3 regions of the Aliamphritea hakodatensis genome follow, and region 2 is predicted to be linked to each of the others. Evidence: predicted binding sites of a transcription regulator. Region 2 holds the regulator's gene; each other region holds the start of a gene.
The links. The regulator LexA, encoded in region 2, represses DNA repair genes until DNA is damaged. The targets are predictions, from matches to a motif close to TACTGTNTANNTANACAGTA.

Region 1: a site for LexA is predicted at 2,730-2,749, ahead of PCI15_RS11580 (S24 family peptidase). Genes of this name have one in related genera too.
Region 3: a site for LexA is predicted at 4,798-4,817, ahead of PCI15_RS14445 (DNA topoisomerase III). Genes of this name have one in related genera too.

The regions. Positions count from the first base shown of each region.
Region 1 covers NZ_AP025281.1:2,519,385-2,527,667, forward strand. Annotated here, with positions in the region: gene ppsA (phosphoenolpyruvate synthase) at 127-2,526, shown strand; gene PCI15_RS11580 (S24 family peptidase) at 2,763-3,167, shown strand; gene PCI15_RS11585 (Y-family DNA polymerase) at 3,167-4,426, shown strand; gene PCI15_RS11590 (SOS response-associated peptidase) at 4,447-5,067, opposite strand; gene PCI15_RS11595 (DUF1499 domain-containing protein) at 5,420-5,890, shown strand; gene PCI15_RS11600 (M48 metallopeptidase family protein) at 5,890-6,396, shown strand; gene PCI15_RS11605 (BCCT family transporter) at 6,632-8,212, shown strand.
Region 2 covers NZ_AP025281.1:1,895,978-1,904,260, forward strand. Annotated here, with positions in the region: gene topA (type I DNA topoisomerase) at 1-1,526, shown strand, start outside; gene PCI15_RS08640 (DUF6586 family protein) at 1,609-2,106, shown strand; gene PCI15_RS08645 (hypothetical protein) at 2,134-2,391, shown strand; gene PCI15_RS08650 (cell division inhibitor SulA) at 2,454-2,927, opposite strand; gene lexA (transcriptional repressor LexA) at 2,932-3,534, opposite strand; gene dinG (ATP-dependent DNA helicase DinG) at 3,632-5,788, shown strand; gene rhlB (ATP-dependent RNA helicase RhlB) at 6,096-7,289, shown strand; gene PCI15_RS08670 (hypothetical protein) at 7,297-7,539, shown strand; gene PCI15_RS08675 (NAD(P)H-dependent glycerol-3-phosphate dehydrogenase) at 7,548-8,283, shown strand, end outside.
Region 3 covers NZ_AP025281.1:3,135,368-3,143,650, reverse strand. Annotated here, with positions in the region: gene PCI15_RS14485 (sensor domain-containing diguanylate cyclase) at 1-17, opposite strand, end outside; gene PCI15_RS14480 (GNAT family N-acetyltransferase) at 209-1,390, opposite strand; gene PCI15_RS14475 (HIT domain-containing protein) at 1,573-2,022, shown strand; gene PCI15_RS14470 (hypothetical protein) at 2,125-2,280, opposite strand; gene PCI15_RS14465 (GrxA family glutaredoxin) at 2,324-2,593, opposite strand; gene PCI15_RS14460 (Crp/Fnr family transcriptional regulator) at 2,916-3,401, shown strand; gene PCI15_RS14455 (TIGR04211 family SH3 domain-containing protein) at 3,443-4,012, opposite strand; gene PCI15_RS14450 (glutathione S-transferase N-terminal domain-containing protein) at 4,352-4,714, shown strand; gene PCI15_RS14445 (DNA topoisomerase III) at 4,839-6,812, shown strand; gene PCI15_RS14440 (type 1 glutamine amidotransferase domain-containing protein) at 6,937-7,626, opposite strand; gene PCI15_RS14435 (LysR family transcriptional regulator) at 7,744-8,283, shown strand, end outside.

The DNA.
Region 1 (8,283 bases), 620 kb from region 2:
GGGGCTGATACCTCTCATAATCTGCCGCCAATTACAGTATTATGGCCGGGCCAGCGGGTGTTTTTCCGCACGCGGTTTACCCGACCGCCTGGATTATCAGCACACCGTGTTCATACCCCGGAACAAATGACAATAAGGAGAAAGACTTTGCACAACTACGTGATCTCGTTAGCCCAGGTGGGCATGAAGGATGTCGATAAAGTTGGTGGGAAGAATGCCTCCCTGGGGGAGATGATAAGTCAGCTGAGCGATGCCGGTATCAGGGTACCCGGCGGATTTGCCACAACTGCTGAAGCCTTTAATGAATTTCTCAGCTATCACCAGCTGGGGGACAAAATTTCTGCGGCACTGGCTGCCCTTGATGTTGAAGATGTCCGTGAACTGGCCAGAGTTGGCGCAGAGATACGCGGCTGGATCGAAGCCGAACCCCTGCAGCCTGAGCTGGAAAGCGCCATCAAAGCCGCTTACGAAGCACTGTGTGACGGGCAGGATATCAGTGTTGCTGTCCGTTCATCCGCAACGGCAGAAGATTTGCCGGATGCCTCTTTTGCCGGCCAGCAGGAAACCTTTCTGAACATCCGTGGTTATGAAGCCGTTGTTCAGTCCATCAAATCTGTATTTGCATCACTGTATAACGACCGGGCAATCGCCTACCGGGTACATCAGGGGTTCGAACATGACCTGGTATCCCTGTCTGCCGGTATTCAGCGCATGGTGCGCAGTGATATCGCCACCAGTGGTGTGATGTTCTCTCTGGATACTGAATCCGGTTTCCAGCATGTGGTATTTATTACTTCTGCTTACGGTTTAGGTGAAACCGTGGTGCAGGGCGCGGTCAACCCGGATGAATATTACGTCTATAAGCCAACCCTGCGTCAGGATGTGCCTGCCGTGCTGCGCCGCAACCTTGGCACCAAAGCCATCAAAATGGTGTATAACGAAGCGGCAGGCGAAGGCGAGAGCAGTGTTAAAACGGTTCCGGTTGATCAGGCCGAGCGGATGCGTTTCTCCCTCAGCGATGATGACATTCAGGAACTGGCAAAACTTGCCGTCACAATTGAACAGCATTACGGCTGCGCGATGGATATCGAGTGGGCCAAAGACGGTGCAGACGGTTTACTGTACGTTGTACAGGCCCGCCCTGAAACGGTTAAGAGCCGTGCCCAGGATGCGGTTATTGAGCGCTATCTGCTGAAAGAAACCGGTGAAGTGCTGGTAGAAGGCCGTTCAATCGGCCACCGGATCGGCAGTGGCCCGGTGCGGCTGGTTGAAGATATCACTGAGATGGATCGGGTTCAGCCCGGTGATGTGCTGGTCACCGATATGACCGATCCGGACTGGGAGCCGGTGATGAAACGTGCTTCCGCCATTATTACCAACCGGGGTGGCCGTACCTGTCATGCGGCAATCATTGCCCGTGAACTGGGGATCCCGGCAATTGTTGGTTGCGGCAATGCCACTGAAGTACTTAAAGAAGGTCAGCTGGTAACCGCCTCCTGTGCGGAAGGTGATACCGGTAAGGCCTATTCGGGTAAGCTGGACTTCGAACACCAGACCAACCGGGTGGATTCAATGCCGTCTCTGCCGTTCGATATTATGATGAACGTGGGCAACCCGGACCGGGCGTTTGATTTTCAGGCGTTACCGAATGCCGGTGTGGGCCTGGCACGGCTGGAGTTCATTATTAACCGGATGATCGGTATTCACCCCAAAGCACTGCTGAATTACGACCAGTTAAGTGAAGGGTTGCAGCAGGTTATTGACCGCCGTACTGCGGGTTACAAAGACCCGATCGACTTTTACGTATCCAAACTGGTTGAAGGGATTTCAAGCCTGGCGGCGGCCTTCTATCCGAAGAAAGTCATTATCCGGATGTCGGACTTCAAATCGAATGAATACAGCCATCTGATTGGCGGCGATGCTTACGAAGCCAGAGAAGAAAACCCGATGCTCGGCTTCCGGGGTGCCAGCCGCTATATCGCTGAAAGTTTCCGTGACTGTTTCGAGCTTGAATGCCGTGCGATGAAGTATGTGCGTGAAAAAATGAAGCTCAGCAACATCGAAATTATGATTCCGTTTGTCCGGACGCTGGGTGAAGCCAAGCAGGTTATCGACCTGCTGGCTGAAAACGGTTTGCGCCGCGGGGAGAATGGCCTGCGCATCATTATGATGTGTGAACTGCCGGCCAATGCCTTGCTGGCCGAGGAATTTCTGGAATACTTCGATGGTTTCTCTATTGGCTCCAATGATCTGACCCAACTGACACTGGGGCTGGACCGGGATTCCGGCGTCATTGCCCATCTGTTCGATGAACGTAACGAAGCGGTGCGCCAGTTACTGGCCATGGCGATACGCGCCTGTAAGAAGCACAACAAGTATGTGGGCATCTGCGGTCAGGGACCGTCAGATCACCCGGACCTGGCCCGCTGGCTGATGGAAGAAGGTATCGACTCGGTATCCCTTAATCCGGATACCGTGCTGGATACCTGGTTCTTCCTGGCTAATGGCGATACCTCAGAAGAGTAGACAGTCTGAGTCAATCGATAACAACGCCCGTTTCTGTAACGGGCGTTTTTGTTTCTGTGTTGTCATTGCTGTAGCTGCTCCTGCCAAGGCCTGTCTGCCCCGGAGCGAATCCAGCTGTTCTGAAAACCCGGGTCAATGATATGGGAATCAGTTATTACCCATCATGAGTGTGTTTCAGTAGCTGAAGCACGTTTTCTTACTTATACTGTATTTATATACAGTATAAGGTTTTTTCTATGCTTCGTTTTATTCCTATACCGGCACAGGCCGGCATCAGCGGTTTTGAGTCGCCGGCTGCTGAATACACACAATCGGCCCTGAATCTGGATGAGCTGTTAATTGATCACCCCTCTGCTACCTACCTGGGGTATGCCGAGGGGGAGTCGATGGTGGGGGAAGGCATCTTCTCCGGTGACCTGTTGGTGATTTCCCGGTTCGAGAAAGTCAAAGACCAGGACGTGGTGGTCGCCAATCTCAATGGCGTATTTGTCTGTAAGAAGATCGATAAGCGCCGGGCCATGCTGCTGTCGGCGGCGCCGGACCGGGCACCGTATCACATCCGCGAAGGAGATGACTTCCAGATCGAAGGGGTGGTGATCCGCTCCATCCGCTTACACCGGCCGCTGGTAAAGAGTATCTGATGTACGCGCTTTGTGATGCCAACAGCATGTATGCCAGCTGTGAAAAGATCTTCGACCCGAGTATCCGCAATAAGCCCGTGGTGGTGCTGACCAACAACGACGGCTGCATCTGTGCGGCCTGCCACATTGCTAAACGGTTAGGGGTGGGGAAGAAGTTCATCCCGTATTTTCAGGTCCGGGAAGATCTGGAACGGGCCGGGGCGGTGATCCGCTCCAGCAATTATGAACTCTATGCGGACATTAGCCAGCGGATGATGGATACCTGCTCCCGCTTTGCGCCCCGCTGCCACGTGTATTCCATTGATGAGATCTTTCATTTCTATGAAGGCTGGGTGCCACCGGAAGGCTGGTTTGAGCACGGCCGGGCGATTCGCCGGGCCGTGTGGACGGAAGTACGCTTGCCGATCGGCGTGGGCATCGGCCCGACCCCCACACTGGCGAAGGCCGCGAATCATGCTGCAAAACGGATAGAAGGCTACCGTGGTGTGGCCGTTATCGACAACGAAACTGCTCGACGGCACATTCTGCAGAATATGGCGTTAACCGATGTCTGGGGCATTGGCAGCCGGCTGGCCAAACGCCTGCAGGCGCTGAATATAGATTCCCCCTGGCAATTGGCGAACGCCAATCCTGGCTGGATACGCAAACACTTTTCGGTGCTGGTTGAGAGCACCGTATACGAGTTGCAGGGCGTGGTGAAACTCAGTTGGGACGATGTACGGGCCTCAAAGAAAGAGATCTACAGTACCCGTAGCTTCGGTCAGCGAATCCGTACGCCGGATGTGCTGGGTCAGGCGCTGGTGCAACACGCCAGTATCGCTGCTGCTAAACTGCGCCGGCAGCAGAGCCTCGCCGGCGTGGCGGTGATCTTTGCGACCAGTTCTCCGCACGATGCCCAGGGCTATTATCGGAAATACATTACCCACCGCTTTGCGGTACCGACACAGGACACCACTGTTATCGCCAATGCCTGCCGGCAAGCGGTGCAAGCTATCTATCGTCCCGGCGTACCGTTCTACCGCTGCGGCGTCGGCCTTATTGACCTGAGTGAGAAAGCCGCCTTCCAGCAAGACCTCTTTACCCCCTCTGCAGACAATCCCGGGCTGATGCAATGCCTGGACGCCATCAATGCCCGTTACGGCCGTAACACCGCTTACCTGGCGGGGCAGGGCATTCAGCAGAAGTTCGCCATGCGACGGGAGTTTCTGTCACCGCAATACACCACCCGGTTAAGCGATATACCGCGGATTCAGTGCTGAGGTGAAAAAAGAGGATGCGTTCAGAACAATGACTGTTGTGCGGCTGATGGCGATGGTGGCTCAGGATCAGCGGGCGATATGATGATTGTTTCATCAGGTGAGATTAGCAGGGGCTGCAGCTCGTCAGCCTTGGCATTCAGCCAGTAGTGGATGTGTTCAGGCTGAATCAGCAAGGGCATCCGGTGATGATATTCAGCACAGGTGGCGGTGGGGGCTATGGTCATAGTCATCAGCTGAGGTAAGTGCTCATCAGCACCCGGGTACCAGAAGCCTGCCATATACAATGCAGATTCATCTTTCTGGCGGAAGAAATACTTCTGTTTTCGGCTGCCGCCTTCATTGCGCCACTCAAACCACCCGGAACAGGGCACCACACAACGCCGGTGGGTGAACGCCTGCCGGAATGTACTCTTCCCGGTCACCGTCTCCGCTTTGGCATTGATCAGTAATTTGTTGGACCACTGCGGATGAATCCCCCAGGTAGCTGAAAGCTGCTGTAACTTCCCTTCCGATGAAATCAGGGTTTCGACCTGTTGTGTCGGACACAGGTCTTCATTGGTGTCTGCTTCAAAATCACAGTCCAGTTCTTCACTGACCTGTTTCGTAAGCTTCTTGCCTTTGACGGTAAATCGGCCGCACATAACTTGGTTCCGGGCTGAATGCTGATTGCCACAGTATAACGTGGCGGCGATTGATTCGTCAGGAAAGAAGAGATGAATAGCGGGGATGAATAAGCGGCTGGAGGGTGCCGGTAAGAGATGCAACCGCTGTTAGCGGCATGCATTTAAACCTGAGCACGGGCCAGCAGAAGCGCCGCTGTACAAGTATATTTATACCGTTATCTTTTGTAGTAAAAATATTCAAAGCCTGCAGTGCTGCCCTGTGATCAGCAGGGAGGGGCTTTATCTGGGTTACAGAAGAATTCCCCGCTATTCTTGTATTGTCAGGTGCCAGTAAACATAATGGCCTGCGAATTTTACGGCGGATATGTCTATGTTACTTAAATCTGTGATTTTTCTGGTGGCCGCATTGCTGATAACTATGTTCGTTAAGGGCTGGTGGTCACATAAGGGCAGTGCGCCGGGTCTTCACAACGGTCAGTTGGCGGAATGCCCTGATACACCAAACTGTATAAACAGTGAAAGTTACAGCCCTGAAACAAGGGCGGATGCGAAAGTTGATCCTGTGCCGTTACCGGATAAACCACTCTCTGAGTTGCAGCTTGATATTATTAACACGCTGGACCGGATGGGAGCCGGTAATCCGGAGTGGCAGGGCCATTATCTCGCAACCCGCTTTACCAGCCTGATTTTCCGTTTCGTCGATGACTTTGAATTACGGATTGATGAGTCAGAAGGGCTGTTACATATCCGCTCTGCTTCCCGGGTGGGTAAAAGTGACTTCTCCGTGAACCGTAAGCGTTATGATGCCTTCCGGGCACATCTGACAGAGGCGGGATGGTAATGTCAGCAAGACGATTTCTGAACGGTTATCCGGTCCACCTTCAGGAGCAGGCGGAATCGCTGTTGCAACAGAATAAGCTGGATGAATATCTGAGTAAGCGTTACCGGCCGGGGCATGAGATCCGACAGGCCAAAGCGCTGTACGGGTATGCCATGGATATCAAGCAGACCTGTCTGCGTCAGTCTCCGGCGCTGAGCAAGGTCATTTACGACGACAAAATTGATGTCATTCATAACGCGCTGGGCCTGCATACCCAGATCGCCCGGGTACAGGGCAATAAGCTTAAATCCAAGCGTGAAATCCGTGTCGCAAGCCTGTTCCGTGATGCGCCTGAGCCTTTCCTGAAGATGATTGTGGTACATGAACTGGCGCATCTGCGGGAGAAGGATCATAACAAGGCGTTCTATAAGCTTTGCTGTCACATGGAGCCGGATTACCACCAGTTAGAGCTTGATTTACGCCTGTATCTGACCCTGCTTGACCATCAGGGCCATGTTAACTGGTGACGTCCTGCGCAAATAATTTTGTCCCCCAGCGACCCTGAAGTCCTTAACAGGCAAAAGCTTGTCGCAGATCAACCGCTTTGTCGAAAACGGTCATTTCCCGTCATATACATGTCGTTAACTGCAATCATCTGAATCACGTAACTGCCTAGTATGGTGCGGGCATTTTTGCGGCCTGGCGCTTCGGTTAGGTCTGTCGTTCAAAATTGCCAATAATAACAACAAATTGGAGTCGTTTATGTACGATAACTCTAAAAGCTCGCAAGGCTCTGGTACGGAATATGATTCCGAGTATCAGATAGGGCAAAGTAACGTCCAGATGATGGGTATGGATGTCCATAATCCGGTGTTTGCGATCAGTGCTGTTGCTATCCTGCTTTTCATTGTGTTTGCCCTGATTTTCCCGGCTGATGCAAAAGAAATGCTGGTTGGCGCACGTACCTGGTCAATTCAGACGTTCGACTGGTTATTCATGATCGGTGGTAACGTTTTCGTCTTGTTCTGTTTAGCTTTGATTTTCCTGCCGGTCGGTAAGGTAAGGCTTGGTGGTAAATCAGCAAAAACTGATTTCAGCACCATTTCCTGGTTGTGCATGTTATTTGCTGCCGGCATGGGCATCGGTCTGATGTTCTGGAGTGTTGCTGAGCCTGTTGCGTATTACACCAACTGGTACGGCACGCCTCTGAATGCGGCGCCAAACACCCCTGAAGGCGCTTCTGCGGCGATGGGCGCGACCATGTTCCACTGGGGCATGCACCCATGGGCGATTTATGGCGTTGTTGCGCTGGCTCTGTGTTTCTTTACCTATAACAAAGGTCTGCCACTGACGATCCGTTCTGCGTTCTACCCACTGCTGGGTGACCGCGTATGGGGTCCGATTGGTCACGTCATCGATATCGTTGCTGTACTGGCGACTATCTTTGGTCTGGCAACCTCTCTGGGCCTTGGCGCAAGCCAGGCGGCCGGTGGTCTGAACTTCCTGTTCGGTATCGAAAACAACATCTCAACCCAGATCGGTATCATTGTTGCGGTAAGTGCGATTGCTATCTTCTCGGTTGTTCGTGGCCTGGACGGTGGTGTGAAACTGCTGAGTAACATCAACATGATCATCGCGTTTGCGCTGCTGATGTTTGTTATTTTCGCCGGTTCTGTGACTGCTTTCCTGTCTAACTTCTTCGGAATCCTGGGCAGCTATGCAGAAAACATTGTGCCGCTGAGCAACTGGGTTGGCCGTGAAGACGATACCTGGTTCCACGGCTGGACTGTGTTCTACTGGGCTTGGTGGATTTCCTGGTCTCCTTTCGTCGGTATGTTCATTGCGCGTATCTCGAAGGGCCGTACTGTACGTGAATTCATGATCGCAGTACTGCTGGTTCCGACTCTGGTATCTGCAGTGTGGATGGCAGCCTTTGGCGGCAGCGCACTTGATCAGGTTCAGAACGGTGTGGGTGAACTGGCTAACGGTGTTGGCGACGTGTCACTGGCGATGTTCCAGATGCTTGATAACCTGCCTCTGGTAGAAATCACGTCCTTACTGGCGATCGTTCTGGTTCTGGTGTTCTTCATCACATCTTCTGACTCCGGCTCACTGGTAATCGACTCGATTACTGCTGGCGGTAAAGTTGATGCACCGGCACCACAGCGTCTGTTCTGGGCGGTACTGCAGGGCGTTATCGCCGGTGTACTGCTGTACGGTGGCGGCTCTGAAGCACTGACTGCTCTGCAGGCCGGTGCAGTAACAGTAGGTCTGCCGTTTACGGTCGTACTGCTGTGCATGTGCGTAAGCCTGTATAAAGGTCTGAAAGACGAACCACGTTAAGTGGGATCTGACTGATCCAATGGTGTTTATAACCGTTATAGGATGATCAGAATAAAGCCGGCGCAAGCCGG
Region 2 (8,283 bases):
CGATTCGTCCTTCGGATGTGACGGTTGAGGCTACATCCCTGAAAAGCATGGAGCGGGATGCTGAGCGCCTCTATGAGCTTATCCGTCGTCAGTTTATTGCATGTCAGATGATGCCTGCGCTGTACACCAGTACACGCATTACGGTTAAGGCCGGTGAGTTTGAACTGTCTACAAAGGGCCGGATCCTGCGCTTTGACGGCTATACCCGGGTGCTGTCAAAAGCAAAAGCAGATGACGATATTATTTTGCCGGACGTACAGCAGGGTGACACCCTGAAGCTGGAAAAGATTGAACCCAAACAGCACTTCACTAAACCCTCGCCACGATATACTGAAGCGTCGCTGGTGAAAGAACTTGAGAAGCGCGGTATTGGCCGCCCATCGACCTATGTGCCTATTATTTCGACCATACAGGACCGTGGTTACGTTGAGTCACAGAATCGTCGTTTTTATGCCCAGAAGATGGGTGACATTGTTACTGAGCGGCTGGTAGAGAACTTTACTGATCTGATGGATTACAGTTTCACAGCCCGTATGGAAGAAGCGCTGGATGATATTGCCAGTGGCGAAGCGGATTGGAAGGTATTGCTGAATCAGTTTTACAACGGTTTTGTAAACCGTTTGGAAATTGCTCAGCAACCTGAAGGCGGCATGCGGCCTAACTCGCCGACTGCAACTGATATTCCGTGTACGACCTGCGGCCGTGAAATGATGATCCGGACAGGTACTACCGGGGTCTTTTTAGGCTGTTCCGGCTATGCGCTGCCACCAAAAGAGCGCTGTAAGTCGACAATGAATCTGATTCACGGCGATGAAGTCGTCAGTGTTGACGGTGATGATGAAGAAGAATCCCGCATTCTGATTAATAAACACCGTTGCAAGATTTGTGATACGGCAATGGACAGCTATCTGATTGATGAGCAGCGTAAATTGCATATCTGCGGCAATAACCCGGATTGCAGTGGCTTTGAGGTCGAAAAAGGCAGCTACAAGATTAAAGGCTATGACGGCCCGGTTATCGACTGTGATAAATGTGGCGCGGAAATGCAGCTGAAAACCGGTCGGTTCGGTAAGTTCTTTGGCTGTACCGCTGAGGGCTGTAAAAATACCCGTAAACTGCTGAAGAGTGGTGAAGCTGCACCGCCGAAGATGGACCCGGTACCTATGCCTGAGCTGGCCTGTGACAAGGTTGAGGACACCTACGTATTGCGTGACGGCGCGTCCGGTTTGTTCCTGGCTGCCAGCCAGTTCCCGCGGAAACGGGAAACCCGCGCGCCAAAGATCAGTGAGTTGTTGCCGCACCAGAAAGAAATTGATCCGAAGTACAGCTTCCTGTTCAGTGCACCGGTTCAGGATGATGAGGGTAACCCGAGTATTGTCCGTTACAGCCGGAAAACCAAAGAGCAGTATGTGATGACTGAAGTAGAGGGTAAGGCGACGGGCTGGCGGGCTTTTTATCAGGGTAATAGCTGGGTAGTTGAAGCCGCGAAGGCAAAGCCAAAGGCTAAAGCGAAAGCTAAGAAGTAAGGGTCTACACTTAGGGTTGATGGCCACGGCTTTTGCTGTGGCCATTGATGTGTAGTATTTCTTTTTTTTGGCAGGTACCTGTATGTCTCTGAGTGGTTTGAGTCTGACAAATCAGCGACTGTATTTTGCAAAACTGCAGTTGCAGCAATATAGCGCGCTGGCTGACGGTGAGTCAGAGCCTGCGCGGCAGGCACAGTATGAGTCTGTTGTATTTCATCTGATACAGGCTTACCGGTCATTTCTGCGTGAATTGGCAGAGGCCCAGAATGTCCCGTTATCAGCTGATACAGGCAGTGCTGTTGTCTTACTTGAAGGATGTTCTGCGGACTTTGTATCACCGGAACTGCAGGAGCTGGCGATGCTTGAAACAGAAATCGCCTCCTGGCTGGCGCAGATGCAACGGACATTTGTACAGCTTTCTGCTTTGGGTGGAGACAGTCATGAAACCGGTGTAGTGCATCATTCTGAGATCAGTTTAACGATGCTGACTGATGATGACCGGCAATCCAGTCTCACATTGTGGCTGGAAGCATTGTCTTCAGTTATACAGCGCTTACGCGCTGTATCTCAGGAATGGTAATTCATTTTTTAAGATAGAGTTTTATTGATGGCTGAGTTGTTTCTGGAAATTGTTGAGCTTGAGAGTGGTGAAGTTGTACTGCGTGAAATGGAGTCCGATGATGTGCCTGTGATGCGGGTCAGCTTCTCGGATGATATGAAAAAGCGCCTGCAGGATCAGCATCTTGATGTGGCGAAGGTGATGCTGAGTGCCGGCATTCACATGGCTGCAGAAATACAGAATAAGGCTGCTGAAGCACAGGAGCTTAAAAGTGCGGAAGATGAGAAACCGCCGGTTTTGCACTGAGCAGTTAACGATCATAAAAAAAGCGCCACAGGGCGCTTTTTTTATGGCGGATAAAAACTGTTTTATGAGGCTATGCGGTCCCGGATCACAATGCCGTGGCTGGCGCCGTGTTCAGCTGCATTTTCCAGGCCGTTTAGTTGCTCATTGCTGAGCATTCCGGGCCAGGTGATTACCGCGTGGCAGGTGCCTGCTTTCAGGGCCTGGCATGCCAGATCATAAGTTGTGTGGCTGGCGTCGGGTTGTAACAGCATGATCTTGTTAAGATCAATGCCGGCAGCCGAAAGCAGTGCTTTGGGCAGGCTGCTTGGCGGTGCAATCCAGGCAAACCAGCGATCGTCGCGGCTTAACTGAGCAAGCAAAGGCAGTAACATCGTTAACTGATCAAAATCATTGTTTTGCATAACAATTTCAGTGATTTTGCCAGCAAGAGCGGGCATCGGCTGAGATACCTGTTCAGTTAACATGCTGTCAGAAGGGCGAATCAGGGGAATATTCGCGTTCTGAGTGGGTTGAGTTACCAGTTCTGCCTGCATCATGTCGTTATCCTCTTCTAATCACGCCTACGCCAAGGCCTTCAATAGACAATTCCTGTTCTTCCAGGTTGATCACAATCGGGTCAAATTCTTCGTTTTCAGCAATCAGGTACACTAAGTTGCCATCTTTTCTGAAGCGTTTAACGGTAACGTCATCTTCGATACGGGCGACAACGATTTCTCCGTTTTTTGCCTGTTTGCACTGATGTACGGCAAGCAGGTCACCGTCCATAATGCCAACATTCTTCATGCTGGTGCCCCGTACCCGCAGGAGATAGTCCGCTGGCGGGTGAAAGAAGTCTGCAGCAATGGTGCAGCGGTCTTCAACGTGTTGCTGAGCCAGTATCGGGTTACCTGCGGCGACCTGTCCGACGACAGGCAGGCCTGCAGCTTCCTGTTCAAGGTCGGGAATACGGATACCCCGTGATGTGCCAGGTATCATTTCGATTGCGCCTTTACGCGCCAGCGCCTTGAGGTGTTCTTCTGCAGCATTAGCAGATTTAAACCCCAGTTCCCGGGCAATGTCTGCACGGGTTGGCGGATAGCCGGTGGTTGCAATGTAATGTTTTATACATTCAAGAACATCGGTTTGTCGTTGTGTTAGTTTCATGATGATCTCTGTGTTTTTATCCAGTGCCTGTAACTATATACAGTATTTTGCTTTTGTAAACATTTTTTATGTTTATATATCCAGTGTTATTGATAGAATGGCCGCCATTCATACAGACGGATTGATTGACGTGCTGACCGACGATCTTAAAAAACAGATACAGACTGCTTACAGTAAGTTTTTAGCCAGCCGTGGCTTAAAAGCCCGTGCCGGTCAGAAGCGGATGATCGCAGAAGTGGCTAAAGTCATTGGTAATATCCCTGTTGACGATAAAGCTCAGCGCCTGGGGGAAAATCACGTCTGTGTTGTAGAGGCGGGAACCGGGACGGGCAAAACGATCGGCTATTTGCTGGCGGCAATTCCGGTTGCCAAGGCTTTAAAGAAGAAGATTATTCTGTCTACCGCCACCGTGGCCCTTCAGGAACAGTTACTGCACAAAGATTTGCCTGAAGTACTTGAACATACTGAATTGTCGATGAGTTTTACCCTTGCAAAAGGGCGGGGCCGCTATCTTTGTATTAACAAGGTTGAGCAACACCTGGATTCAAGTGCTTCAACCGGTCAGATCGCACTGTATGAAGATGAACAGGCGATGCGGCTGGACCCGGAAACGGAGACTTTTTACAAGCACCTGCTTAATGAGTACGCGTCGGGCCGCTGGGACGGTGACCGGGATAATCTTACCGAAGAGATCGAAGATGCCCGCTGGGGACCCTTAACCAGTGACCATTTACAGTGTACTAACCGCCGCTGTACCAACTTCAGTGCCTGCAGCTTTTTTAAGGCACGGCGGGATCTGGATCAGGTTGAATGCGTGATTGCTAATCACGATATTGTTCTGGCGGATCTCTCTCTGGGGGGCGGGGCTATCCTGCCTGATCCCGGTGAAGCGATATATATTTTCGATGAGGGGCATCATCTGGCGCCCAAGGCCAGTAATCATTTTGCGTTCAGTTTGCGGATCAAGTCATCGTCGCGCTGGCTCAATACCCTTCCCAAGCAACATGCTCAGATGCTGGAACAGCTCGGTCATCCGGGTGTGATGTCTCAGTATGTTGAGCAAACGTTACGTCCTGGCGAAGATTTAAAAATTCTGCTTGAACAGATCCATGAGCTGGTGAAGCCGCTGATGGTCAATGCTGAAAATGGCCGGATACGTGACCGTTACCGCTTTGCCGGTGGTGAAGTCCCTGAAGAGTTAAGGCTGATGTTCAAAGATTCTGAGCATCTGGCTGCCCGGCTGTTAACCCGTCATGAAATGTTACTGGACCTTTTCCGTGAGGCGCTGGACGGTGAGGTGGGTGACATTGATAAACAACTGGCTGAGCAGTGGTATCCGAGGCTTGGGCTTATGGTGTCGCGCTTTCAGTCCATTACCGGTCTGTCGAAAAGTTTTTTCCGGGCTGATGAGCTGAAAGAAAGCCCCACAGCCCGCTGGGTCAATCTGGTAGAGTCGGGTATCGGTCAGGATTTTGAATTTCACAGTGCACCGGTGTCTGCTGCGCATATGCTGCAACAGCATTTGTGGCAAAACTGTTTTGCTGCTGTTGTTACATCCGCGACCCTGACAGCACTGGGGCGATTTGACCGGGTGCTTGATGATCTGGGGCTGCCGCCTGACACCCCGAGTCATAGTTTGCTGAGCCCGTTTGATCATTATAATGCGGCTGAGCTTTATATCCCGGCGATGAATGCCGAGGCCAGTGATCCGGACGCACATACCCAGGCGGTGTGTGACTTCCTGAACAGTGAGCTCGACAGTAAAGCGGCTACGCTGGTGTTATTTACTTCCTGGCGCCAAATGCGCACAGTGCTTGCCTCGCTGGACGAAAAGCTCAACAATAGTGTGCTGTCACAGGGTGATTACAGTAAAAATGAAATACTGAAGCGTCATCGCAGCCGTATTGATGACGGTGAGGGCAGTATTATTTTTGGTTTGGCCTCCTTCACTGAGGGGGTTGATCTGCCAGGGAAGTACCTGACGGAGGTTATCATCACCAAGCTGCCGTTCAGTGTGCCGGATGACCCCGTTGATGCGACCATGGCAGAATGGATTGAAAACAAAGGCGGTAATGCCTTTATGGAGTGGTCTGTTCCGATGGCTTCGGTGCGCCTGACGCAGGCCGCCGGCCGGTTATTACGGACCGAACAGGATACCGGCAGAATCGTTCTGCTGGACCGGCGAGTAGTAAGCCGGCGCTATGGGCGGCAATTATTAGATGCCTTGCCGCCTTTTCGGCGTACCGTTGGCTAATGCCTGACGGTAACGTCTTTCGATGAGTTCCGGGCTTTGTAAGGTATGCGCTTCTTAAGTGGAAAAGAGAAAGTGAAGAGTATGCAGCATAGCCGGCGGAATAATATAAGTATTTGAATACATAGGTACTAACTTGATAAAAAATTTGTTTCGTAAGGTGAATAAGTCACCGGAATCAGCAGAGGCACAGCCGCAGGCTGCAGCCGTTACGTCTCAGGAAAAGTCGACTGAAGCCAAAACAAAGTCAAAGCCAAAGGTAAAATCCAAACCGCGGCAGCCAAAGGCGAAGCCACCGGTTTCGTGGTCTGTGGATCAGTTTCAGGTGGAGCCTGAGGAGGGTAAACAGCGTTTTCACGACTTTAATTTGCCAGATGATGTGATGCATGCCATTGCTGATCTTGAGTTTAAGTACTGTTCTGCCATTCAGGCGGCAACGCTGAACCAGTCTCTGGCCGGTAACGATATGATCGGCAAGGCGCAGACAGGCACGGGTAAAACCGCCGCGTTTCTGATCAGTATTATTACTGACCTGATTGACTTTCCGCTTGAGCATAAGCGTGCCCGGGGTGTTCCGCGGGCGCTGATCATTGCACCGACCCGTGAATTAACCTTGCAGATCGCTTCGGATGCTGAACAGTTGTCCAAATACTGTGATCTGAGTGTTGTTTCGCTGGTGGGCGGAATGGATTACGACAAACAGCGTAAACAGCTGGCAGCCCGTCCGGTGGATATTCTGGTTGCTACTCCCGGCCGTCTGATCGATTTTGTGCGCAGTTCTGATGTGGATCTGGGGGATGTTGAGGTGATGGTTCTGGATGAGGCCGACCGGATGCTTAGCATGGGCTTTATTCCTGATGTCCGCACTATCATCCGTCATACGCCGCGCAAAGGCGACAGGCAGACGCTGTTGTACAGTGCGACCTTTACTGACGACATTATGAACCTTGCCAAGCAGTGGACGGTCGATGCGCAGGTGATTGAAATTGAACCGGAAAAAAGAAGTACAGATTCTGTCACTCAGCAGGTCTATCTGGTTTCCCGTCAGGAGAAATATACCCTTCTTCGTAACTTTATGCGGGCCAATCAGCTGGAGCGGGTAATTGTGTTTGGTAACCGCCGTGACGAAACCCGCCGGCTGGCTGAGCGCCTGCAGAAAGACGGTTTGTCGGCAGCCCTGCTGTCTGGTGAGATACCCCAGCAAAAACGCCTGAAAACCCTTGAGGCTTTCCGTAGCGGTACGATAAACATTCTGGTCGCCACTGATGTTGCCGGCCGGGGGATACATGTTGATGGCGTCAGCCATGTTATTAACTATGCATTACCTGAAGATCCGGACGACTATGTACACCGGATTGGCCGTACCGGCCGGGCAGGCTCTACCGGTACTTCAATCAGCTTTGCCAGTGAAGATGATGCCTTCCTGATTCCGGATATTGAAGCGGAAGCCGGGGTGAAGATGGAGTGTATTTATCCGGATCCCCATTTATTGCAATCGTTATAGGCCGCGAATGACCGAAGATAAACATAATACCGCACGGATCAGTCAGTGGCTGGGCTATGCGGTCAGTCTTTTTTTCGTTGTTATTGCCTGGTTCGGTTATCAGCGTACCGGAGACGTGTTGCAGCTGCTTCTCTTTCTGCTACTGGCGGTGGTTGCTTTCGGAGTCGTAAAGTTGCTGTTTGCCGGCATTAACCGTTTGCTGGATTCACTGGATAAGTCATCAGGCCCGTCGTCTGATCAGGACAGGTAGAGTTTTTTATGCAAAATCAAAAGGCGGTAGCGGTATTGGGGGGCGGCAGTTTCGGCACCGTCATTGCTGATCTGGTTGCCAGCAAAGGAATACCTGTTCACCAGTGGATGCGCAGTGAAGAGCGGGTTGCAGAACTTAATGAGTGCCGCACCAATCAGCGGTATTTACCCGGGTATACACTTGCGGAAGGTATCCATGCCAGTTCTGATATCGAAGCGGTTCTGGCGAATTCGGATCTGGTTTTTGTGTCTATTCCAAGCCAGTCATTCCGCAGTGTGGTGCGTCAGGCCAAGCCTTTTATACAGTCATATCATCAGCTGGTCAGCACGACAAAAGGCATTGAAGCAGACCATTTTAGCCTGATGAGTCAGATTCTGTCCGAAGAATTACCCGGGCAGGCGGTGGGCGTTCTCAGCGGTCCTAATCTTGCTAAAGAAGTTGTTCAGAAACACCTGACTGCAACGGTTATCGCCAGTGATAACGATGCGTTGCGTCAGCATGTGCAGGAAATCCTTCACTGTGCTCACTTCCGAGTGTATGCCAGTTCGGATACTTACGGTGTTGAGCTGGGTGGCACGCTGAAGAATATCTATGCCATAGCTTCCGGGTTAAGTGCTGCGATGGGGATGGGTGAAAATACCAAGAGTATGCTGATGACACGCAGTCTGGCAGAGATGAGCCGTTTCGCCGTACAGATGGGGGCTAACCCGATGACATTTCTCGGCTTGGCCGGAGTGGGTGACC
Region 3 (8,283 bases), 1.2 Mb from region 2:
TTTTCTGTTGATGCCATAAATCGCCTAACTGGAAACTAGGGTTTTGCCTGACTGCAAAACTATAATTCATTTAATCGGCAAAGTACTGGGAAACTTTTGTCCCTAAACCTGAAAAAAACACTTTAATTTCAACAACCCTGATGAACACTGGCCTGTAGCCAGAATAGTCATTACCCAGATTGGGTAATGGATGTGCTTTTAATGCTGTTTAGTCTGCATCCCGGCCATCCGGATTATCTGCTTTGAAAGGCAACTGGGCTTCCAGCGCTGCCATATGTTCACGCATCATGGTTTCTTCTTCGGCAAGAAACTGGCTGATAGCCTGGTCGAATCCTGCTTCCGCCAGCCAGTGTACCGACCAGGTTTCGATTGGTTTAAAGCCACGCTGAATTTTATGCTCTCCCTGTGCGCCGGGGTCAAAGCGTTTTAAGCCGTTCGCAATACAGTAGTCGATGCCCTGATAGTAACAGGTTTCAAAATGCAGGCTGTCGAACGCCTCCAGTGAGCCCCAGTAGCGTCCGTACAGGGTGGCTGAATCCTGCAGATACAGGGCGGCGGCTACGTCCTGATCGTCTTTGCTGGCGATACAGAACAGCAGGTTTTCCGGGATGCTTTCGCACAGCAGGCGAAAGAAATCGCGGTTCAGATAACCGGAACGGCCCCGTTTAAGGTAGGTGATCTGGTAAAAGTCGTAAAAGCGGTCCAGTTCTGCGTCAGTGATTTGCTGGCCGTTCAGAAACCGGTGGCTGATCGCCTGCTGGTTAATTTTCTGCCGTTCCTTGCGGACGTTTTTACGCTTTCTGGAACTGAAGGTACTCAGGAAATCATCAAAGTCATGGTAACCCTGATTGAACCAGTGATACTGGCTGCCCAGGCGGCGCTTAACCCCGTCACCCCTGAGGAGCGGCAGGCTGTCAGTGTCCAGAAACAGGCTGTGCCAGCCGGACAGCTTATGTTGCCGGCATACCTGTGTCAGTGCCTGAGCAGCCGCCTGGTGCAGCTCTGCCTGCTGTGGCGGGCTCAGGTCAGCCGACAGGCACAGGCGGGGGCCGGTGCTCGGTGTAAAAGGAATGGCGTTGAGCAGTTTTGGGTAATATTCCAGGCCGTAACGTTGGTAGGCGTCTGCCCAGGCCCAGTCGAACACGTATTCGCCATAGGAATGCTGTTTGACATACAGAGGCATCACGCCAACCGGTTCCGGATCGTTGATGACCAGATGAAAGGGTTGCCAGCCTGTTTTGATCGAGACGCTGCCACTGCTTTCCAGTGCATGCAGGAATCCGTAACGGATAAACGGATAATCCAGTCCGCAGTCTGGCCGGTGGACCAGGGCATCCCAGGTTTCCTCGCCGATATCAGCGATGGAGTTATGAAAACTGAATGTGGTCATAGCGCAGTGTTTGGTGGCTGGAGGAGTGTGCTTACTGTAAGTCAGTTGGTTGTGGTAAATCCAGCTTTCTGTCTGATGCTGACCGGTAAGTATGAGAAAAACTGCTTTACAGTCAACAAGTTCTGTCGGGAAGGCTGTTCAACTGCTAGAGTTAAGGTATTGCTACACAAAGGAGATATATGATGGATGAGCTAGAGCTGGAATTTGAACTGGATCCCCGTCTCGCCGCCGACTGCATTCATATTGGTGATTTCCCGCTATGCCGGCTGTTGCTGATGAATGATGCCAACTATCCCTGGTTTATTCTGGTACCACGCCGGGCCGGCGCGACAGAAATTTATCATTTGCCGGAAGAAGAGCAGCAACAGCTTATACATGAATCCTCTTTTCTGGCTGAGAACCTGCACGATATTTTTGCCGCCAGAAAAATGAATGTGGCGGCTATCGGTAATATGGTTGCGCAGTTACATGTGCACCATGTGGTGCGTTATGAAGATGATGCCGCCTGGCCTGCGCCTGTATGGGGCGCGGTACCGTCCCGGCAATATTCTGAAACAGAGCTGTATGAAGTACAGCATAAACTTGAAGTGATACTCAGAGGTGCGCTGGCGCTGAACCGGGCGGCCAGTTAACCGGCGGGATGTATCGGCAGGTATAAAAAAAGCGCTGAGTCTTCATGACTGAGCGCTTTTCTGTTGTCCGGGCTTTTCGGAACGGGCCCGTTTTCTGCAGGTCTAACGGCGACGGCGGCGCTGTGGATGCCGGCGTTGCTCTTCGACAGGAATACGGATTGCCTGCGGTTGGCTGCTGTGCCCTTTAAGATGGTCTCTGAGGCTATAGCCAATCACGAACAGACAAGCTAAAACGGCTAAAGACAATAATGTAATCATAGGCTTGCTCGCTGTTAATTGCGGTTATTGCTTAGTCAGTTCCTTACAGCTCGAATCCTTCGAGCTCATTTCCTTCTTCAAGCTCAGCGACTAATGCAGAAAACTCGGTAAAGCCTCCGATGTGCTCCTTTCCGTGGAAGATCTGAGGAACAGTTGTGACTGGTTTACCGATGGTTTTTTCCAGATCTTCTTTGCTGATACCTTCTTTATGGATATCAATGTAGCGATGATCTAAATCTTTGATTTCACAAAGTTGCTTGGCACGGACACAGAATCCGCATCCTTCACGACCAAAAATAGTCACACGTTGCATCTAAATAATCTCCTCATAAGAACGGGTGACATTGAAACAATTTATTAACCCGTATGCCAATAGTGAATGTTTATATTAAACATAGCTATTGGTTATTAGCTCTGTAACCCGGTGAAGTATGCCATAAACCGGGACTGAAGCCGCGCCAATATTGTCAGTATAGCAACCAGTTTGAGTAAAGGATGCTATGTAACCTTTAACCCCGCTGGGCGTTTGATTTTACCAAGAGTAAAAGTGCCTGTTTGACCGTGGCGCTGCTTGGTTTATTATGTCACGAGTTTGACATAATAAAATGTCGTCTCGGGAAAAGTTGAGTAGTCGCGTGGCAGTAGATATTCCTATTGAGCAATTGCAGAACATGCCTGTATTTGGTGGCCTGCGGGAAGACAGTATCCGGATGCTGATTGCCGGTTGTAAATGCGTTGAGCATGTGCCGGGAGAGGCTTTTTTCTCCGAAGGTGAGCGGGGCGATTCAGCCTTTATCGTGGTATCAGGCCATGCATCCCTGTATAAGCACGGCAGTGGAAATGGCAACCTGCATAAGATTCGCAGTTTTCAGGCGACAGAATGCTTCGGTGCTATGGCCCTGCTTGGGGTTTACCCACGCAGCGGTGTGGTCATCGCTGATGATCACTGCCATGCGATTGAAATCAAGGCCGATCAGTTGTTTTCGCTTTATCAGCAGGATGCCGAGCAGTACATGCTTATATTTATGAACATGGCCCGTGATCTGAGCAGACGTCTGCGTGACGGAGATTGCGAACTGGCCGGCTGTATTGATCAGTTAAGTACAGAAACCGCCGGATAACGGCGGTTTTTTGCATCTGAAGACTTTATCTGGATTTATCCTTACCACACGTCCGGACGTTTCTTGCGGCGCGGAATCAGCGGGATAATCAGACCCAGTACCAGACCGCCGAATGCAACCAGCCCGCCGTAGGTAAACCAGCGCATCAGGTTTGAATCATCCATGCTGTTTATGGAGCGGTTCAGGCTGGAAATTTCCAGCTCCAGTTTGGCAATGGTGTCAGCATATTCTTTATTTTGCTGCTGCAGACCCACAGTTTGTTGCTTCAGTGACTGAATAACCTCATTCTGCTGGGTGATCATGGCATTACTTTTACCCAGTTTTTCTTCCAGCTGGGGAAAGCGGACCGACATGCTTGAGCCTTCGCTGACGTTAGCGCCGGGCAACCAGCCGGTACGCCCTGAAGCGGTTTTGATTTTTACGTAACCGCTGTCTTTATTGCGGTCCAGTATGGTGATGCTGGTGCCGCTGCGGATCCGGCCGGTGATCCTGTACTGATCACTGGGGCCGCCGTGGTAATAGGTAAAAACATCATCACTTATATAGGCTGCCTGAGTGTTCAGGCTGAAAAGAGAAACCAGGGTAAAACAGGAAGCAATCAATAAACGCATGGTGGCACCGTAACTCGTATTCTGCTCTTGCTGCATAACAGGGCTGCAAGCTTGTATTGGTTTTATCGGGTGCCTGCTGACGGGAACGGTATTGTCCTTCGTTTCGCAGGGTGCAGACCCCCGGGTAAATAATTTTAATTTTGTCTCATCCCTGTACAGCTTAGCCTGTGACTTCGGTGCCCGGGAAAAGTTCGAACATTTGTTTATTATTTTCAGTTTTATTTCAGCTTTGTCGTGCAGGCATCCGGTGCTGACGGTTAAGCGGATTTACGGCATCGTCACAGAGGGTTGTTGTGTGCTAGAATCGCCCACCGTTTTTGTTCTCTGAGGAAGATAGAAGTGTTTATTATTCGCTGGATTCTTGGCCGTATTATTTTACTGGTGAATGCGCTTACTCCGCCGAAAAAAATGCAGCGCAGCCCTGAAGAACAGGCTGAGCTGGATAAGCAGACAGCCAGTTTATCCCTGTATCAGTACGAAGCATGTCCTTTTTGCGTTAAGGTTCGCCGTGCGATGCGCCGTTTTAACCTGAATGTGGAAGTGCGGGATGCCCGGCGTAACCAGGATTATAAAACTGAGCTGGAGCAGAATGGCGGCAAACTGAAAGTGCCTTGTCTGCGTATTGAAGAGCAGGATGGTGTGCGCTGGATGTATGAGTCCGGTGACATTATTCAGTATCTGGAACAGAACTACGTAAAATAAGCCGCTTTGCGGTGAGAAAAAAGCAGCCAGTGGCTGCTTTTTTTGTGTCTGTGGCTCACGGGGCTTGCCGTAACAGAATGCTTAACTGTATATTTAGCCAGTAAAGTATCCGGTTGAGCTATTTATGATTTTATACATTGCCGAAAAACCCAGTCTGGCACGGGCATTGGCTGACGTTCTGCCAAAACCGCACAGCAAAGATCAGGGATTCATCCGGCTGGGCAACGGCGATGTTGTCAGTTGGTGCCTCGGACATTTGCTGGAGCAGGCTGAACCGGATCACTATGACCCCCAGTATAAACAGTGGCGTTTTGAGCATTTACCCATTGTGCCTGAACAGTGGAAGCTGCAGCCGCGCAGCAAAACACGCAGCCAGCTGAGTGTTTTGCGCAAGCTGGTGAAGCAGGCTGATCAACTGGTTCACGTTGGCGACCCGGACCGGGAAGGGCAGTTGCTGGTGGATGAAGTCATCAACTACTTAGGTGTCAGTGCGGCAAAAAAAGCTGCCACGCAGCGCTGCCTGATCAGTGACTTGAATGCCAGTGCAGTGCGCCGGGCACTGCAGCAACTGCGTTCTAATCAGGAATTTGTACCCCTTTCAGTCTCGGCACTGGCCCGTTCCCGGGCGGACTGGCTGTACGGGATGAATATGACCCGGGCCTATACATTACGCGGACAGCAGGCCGGTTATAGCGGCGTACTGTCAGTCGGCCGGGTACAGACACCGGTTTTGGGGCTGGTGGTCCGGCGGGACCAGAGCATTGCAGACTTTGTATCGAAGCCATTCTATGAAGTAGCCGCCCATTTGCAGACGGAAAAACAGGAAGATTTTCAGGCCCGCTGGAAGCCCAGTGAAAACTGTGCCCCTTATCAGGATGAAGAAGGGCGGGTATTGTCCCGGCCGCTGGCGGAGAATGTCGCCTCCAGAATTACCGGCCAACCGGGCACCGTCACAAAGCTGGAACAGAAGCAGAAACAGCAGGCCGCGCCGCTACCCTTTAACCTCTCTTCACTGCAGATAGAAGCCGCAAAGCGCTTCGGCATGAATGCCAAGGCGGTACTGGATACCTGTCAGAGTTTGTATGAACGTCACAAGCTGATTACCTATCCCCGCTCTGACAGTCGGTATCTGCCCCGGGAGCATCACGGGCTGGCAAAAGATGTTATGCCTGTTGTACTGGCAAACTGCCCAAGTTTTGAGAAGGTGTCCGGAATGCTGGACCTGAGCCGGCGCAGCGCCGCCTGGAATGACAGCAAAGTAGACGCCCACCACGCGATTATTCCCACCAGTCGTAAAATGCCTGCGTCTCTGAGCGAAACTGAGAAGAAAATTTATACCCTGATCGCAACCTTCTATCTGTATCAGTTCATGCCTAAGTACAGTTACTTTGAGACCAAAGCTGAGGTAACGGTTGCCGGTGGTCTGTTTGTCTGTAATGCCCACCGTACGCTGGAGCTGGGCTGGAAGCATTTACTGAATAAAGATGCCAGCAAGGATCAGCAGTTGCCTGAACTGCAGCAGGGGCAGGTGGTTGACTGTCTGCGCGGTGAGGTGGAAGAAAAGCATACCCAGCCCCCCAAATATTTCACCGACGCCACTCTGCTGGCGGCGATGACCGGGATTGCCCGCTATGTTCAGGACCCGGATATCCGCAAGATACTGAAGGAAACTGACGGGCTGGGCACTGAAGCTACCCGTGCCGGAATTATTGAACTGCTGTTTACCCGGGGTTTTTTGTACCGGGAAGGTAAGGCGGTTCGGGCTTCAGAGGTAGGTAAGGCGCTTATCGGTTGCTTACCGGATTCGGCGACCACACCGGATATGACCGCCCGCTGGGAATCCACCCTTAATGATATCTGTCATAAGCAGAGCAGCTACGACGGGTTCATGCAACCCTTGATGAGACATTTAAAAACGCTGGTAGAAGGCTCTGCCGGGGTGCAGATTCCGGCTTCACTGAAAGCAGCCGCACCGGCCCGGAAAAAGAGCTACAAACGCCGCAAGACGACAGGTAAAGCGAAGGGGGCCGCAACTAAATCAGCGGCTAAAACGCCCCGCTCTTCAGCAGGTCGCCGACGTAAAGCCGCAACCGCCTGAGGCCAGTGCTGAGCGCAGGTGGCCCGGAATAGGGGGCCTGACCTGTCACCGGTCATATCGGGGGGATGACAGACCACCTAAGACGTGAAGGTAAGAGGTGAAGGCCAGGCAAAAAGAAAATAACTCAGCCGTCCAGATGTCCCAGTAATTTTTCAGCAACCAGTTCAGAACTTGCAGGGTTCTGGCCGGTAATGATCAGACCATCCTGTACGGCAAAGGCGTGCCAGTCTTCGGCTTTCTGATATTCCGCACCGGCAGCGAGTAATGCATCTTCCAGTAAAAACGGAACGATGTCGGTTAACTGTACAGCCGCTTCTTCACTGTTACTGAAGCCGGTGACCGCCCGGTCTTTAACCACTGCCGTACCGGTGGCATCTTTTGCATGCAGTAATACGGCGCTGGCATGGCAGACGGCGGAAACCGGCTTGTTGCTGCGGATCATGGCTTCAATCAGCGCAATTGAATGCTGATCTTCTGTCAGATCCCACAGCGGACCGTGACCACCGGGGAAAAATATCCCGTCGTAATCATCAGCTTTGATATCGCCGAGGGGCAGAGTGGCTGCCAGTAGTTGTTGAGCCGTTTCATCCTGAGCGAAGCGCCGGGTGGCATCAGTCTGGAAGTCCGGGAGTTCACTTTTAGGATCAACCGGCGGCTGACCACCGGTGGGTGATGCAAGGGTGATATTTACGCCGGCATCCGCAAACACATAGTAAGGTGCGGCGAACTCTTCTACCCAGAAGCCGGTTTTCTCGCCGGTATTGCCCAGTTCAGAGTGGGAAGTTAGCACCATAAGAATATTTAACTGTGACATAAACAGTGTCCTTCAAGTAAGAAACCAGAATATCTGCAGTATGAATTAATCAGCTTCATTACATAATGGTTATAAAATTGGTAACTTTGTTTTAATAATTAATACAAAGGCGGCTTTATGGATCTCTCTTTTGAACAGCTCAAGAGTATGGTGGTGTTTGCCCACGTAGCAGGCCGGGGCAGTTTCAGCGCGGCTGCCCGTCATATGGGGCTGTCCCGCGGTGTGGTGAGTTATCATATAAAAAAGCTTGAACGCCAGTTAGGCGTGCAATTACTCAACCGCTCAACCCGCTCATTATCTCTGACCGATGAGGGCCGCAGTTATTATGCCTACTGTAAAACCATCACTGAACAGGCCGCTTCAGCACAGCAGCAGATGGAAAACTTCAGACAGGTGCCGGAAGGCTTACTGAAGATTACTTGCCCGGTAAATATGGGGCTGCAGATTATTGTCCCGGCACTGAATGAGTTTAAGCAGCGCTACCCAAGGATTGAGCTTGATATCGTACTGGCGGATCAGGTGGTGAATATTCTGGAAGAAGGCATTGATCTGGCAATCAGGGGGGCACCGCTGGCGGATTCGTCTTTACAGGCAGTGCAGCTGGCGGTGCTGAAAACCCATATCTGCGGCTCGCCGGCTTATTTTCGTAAACATGGC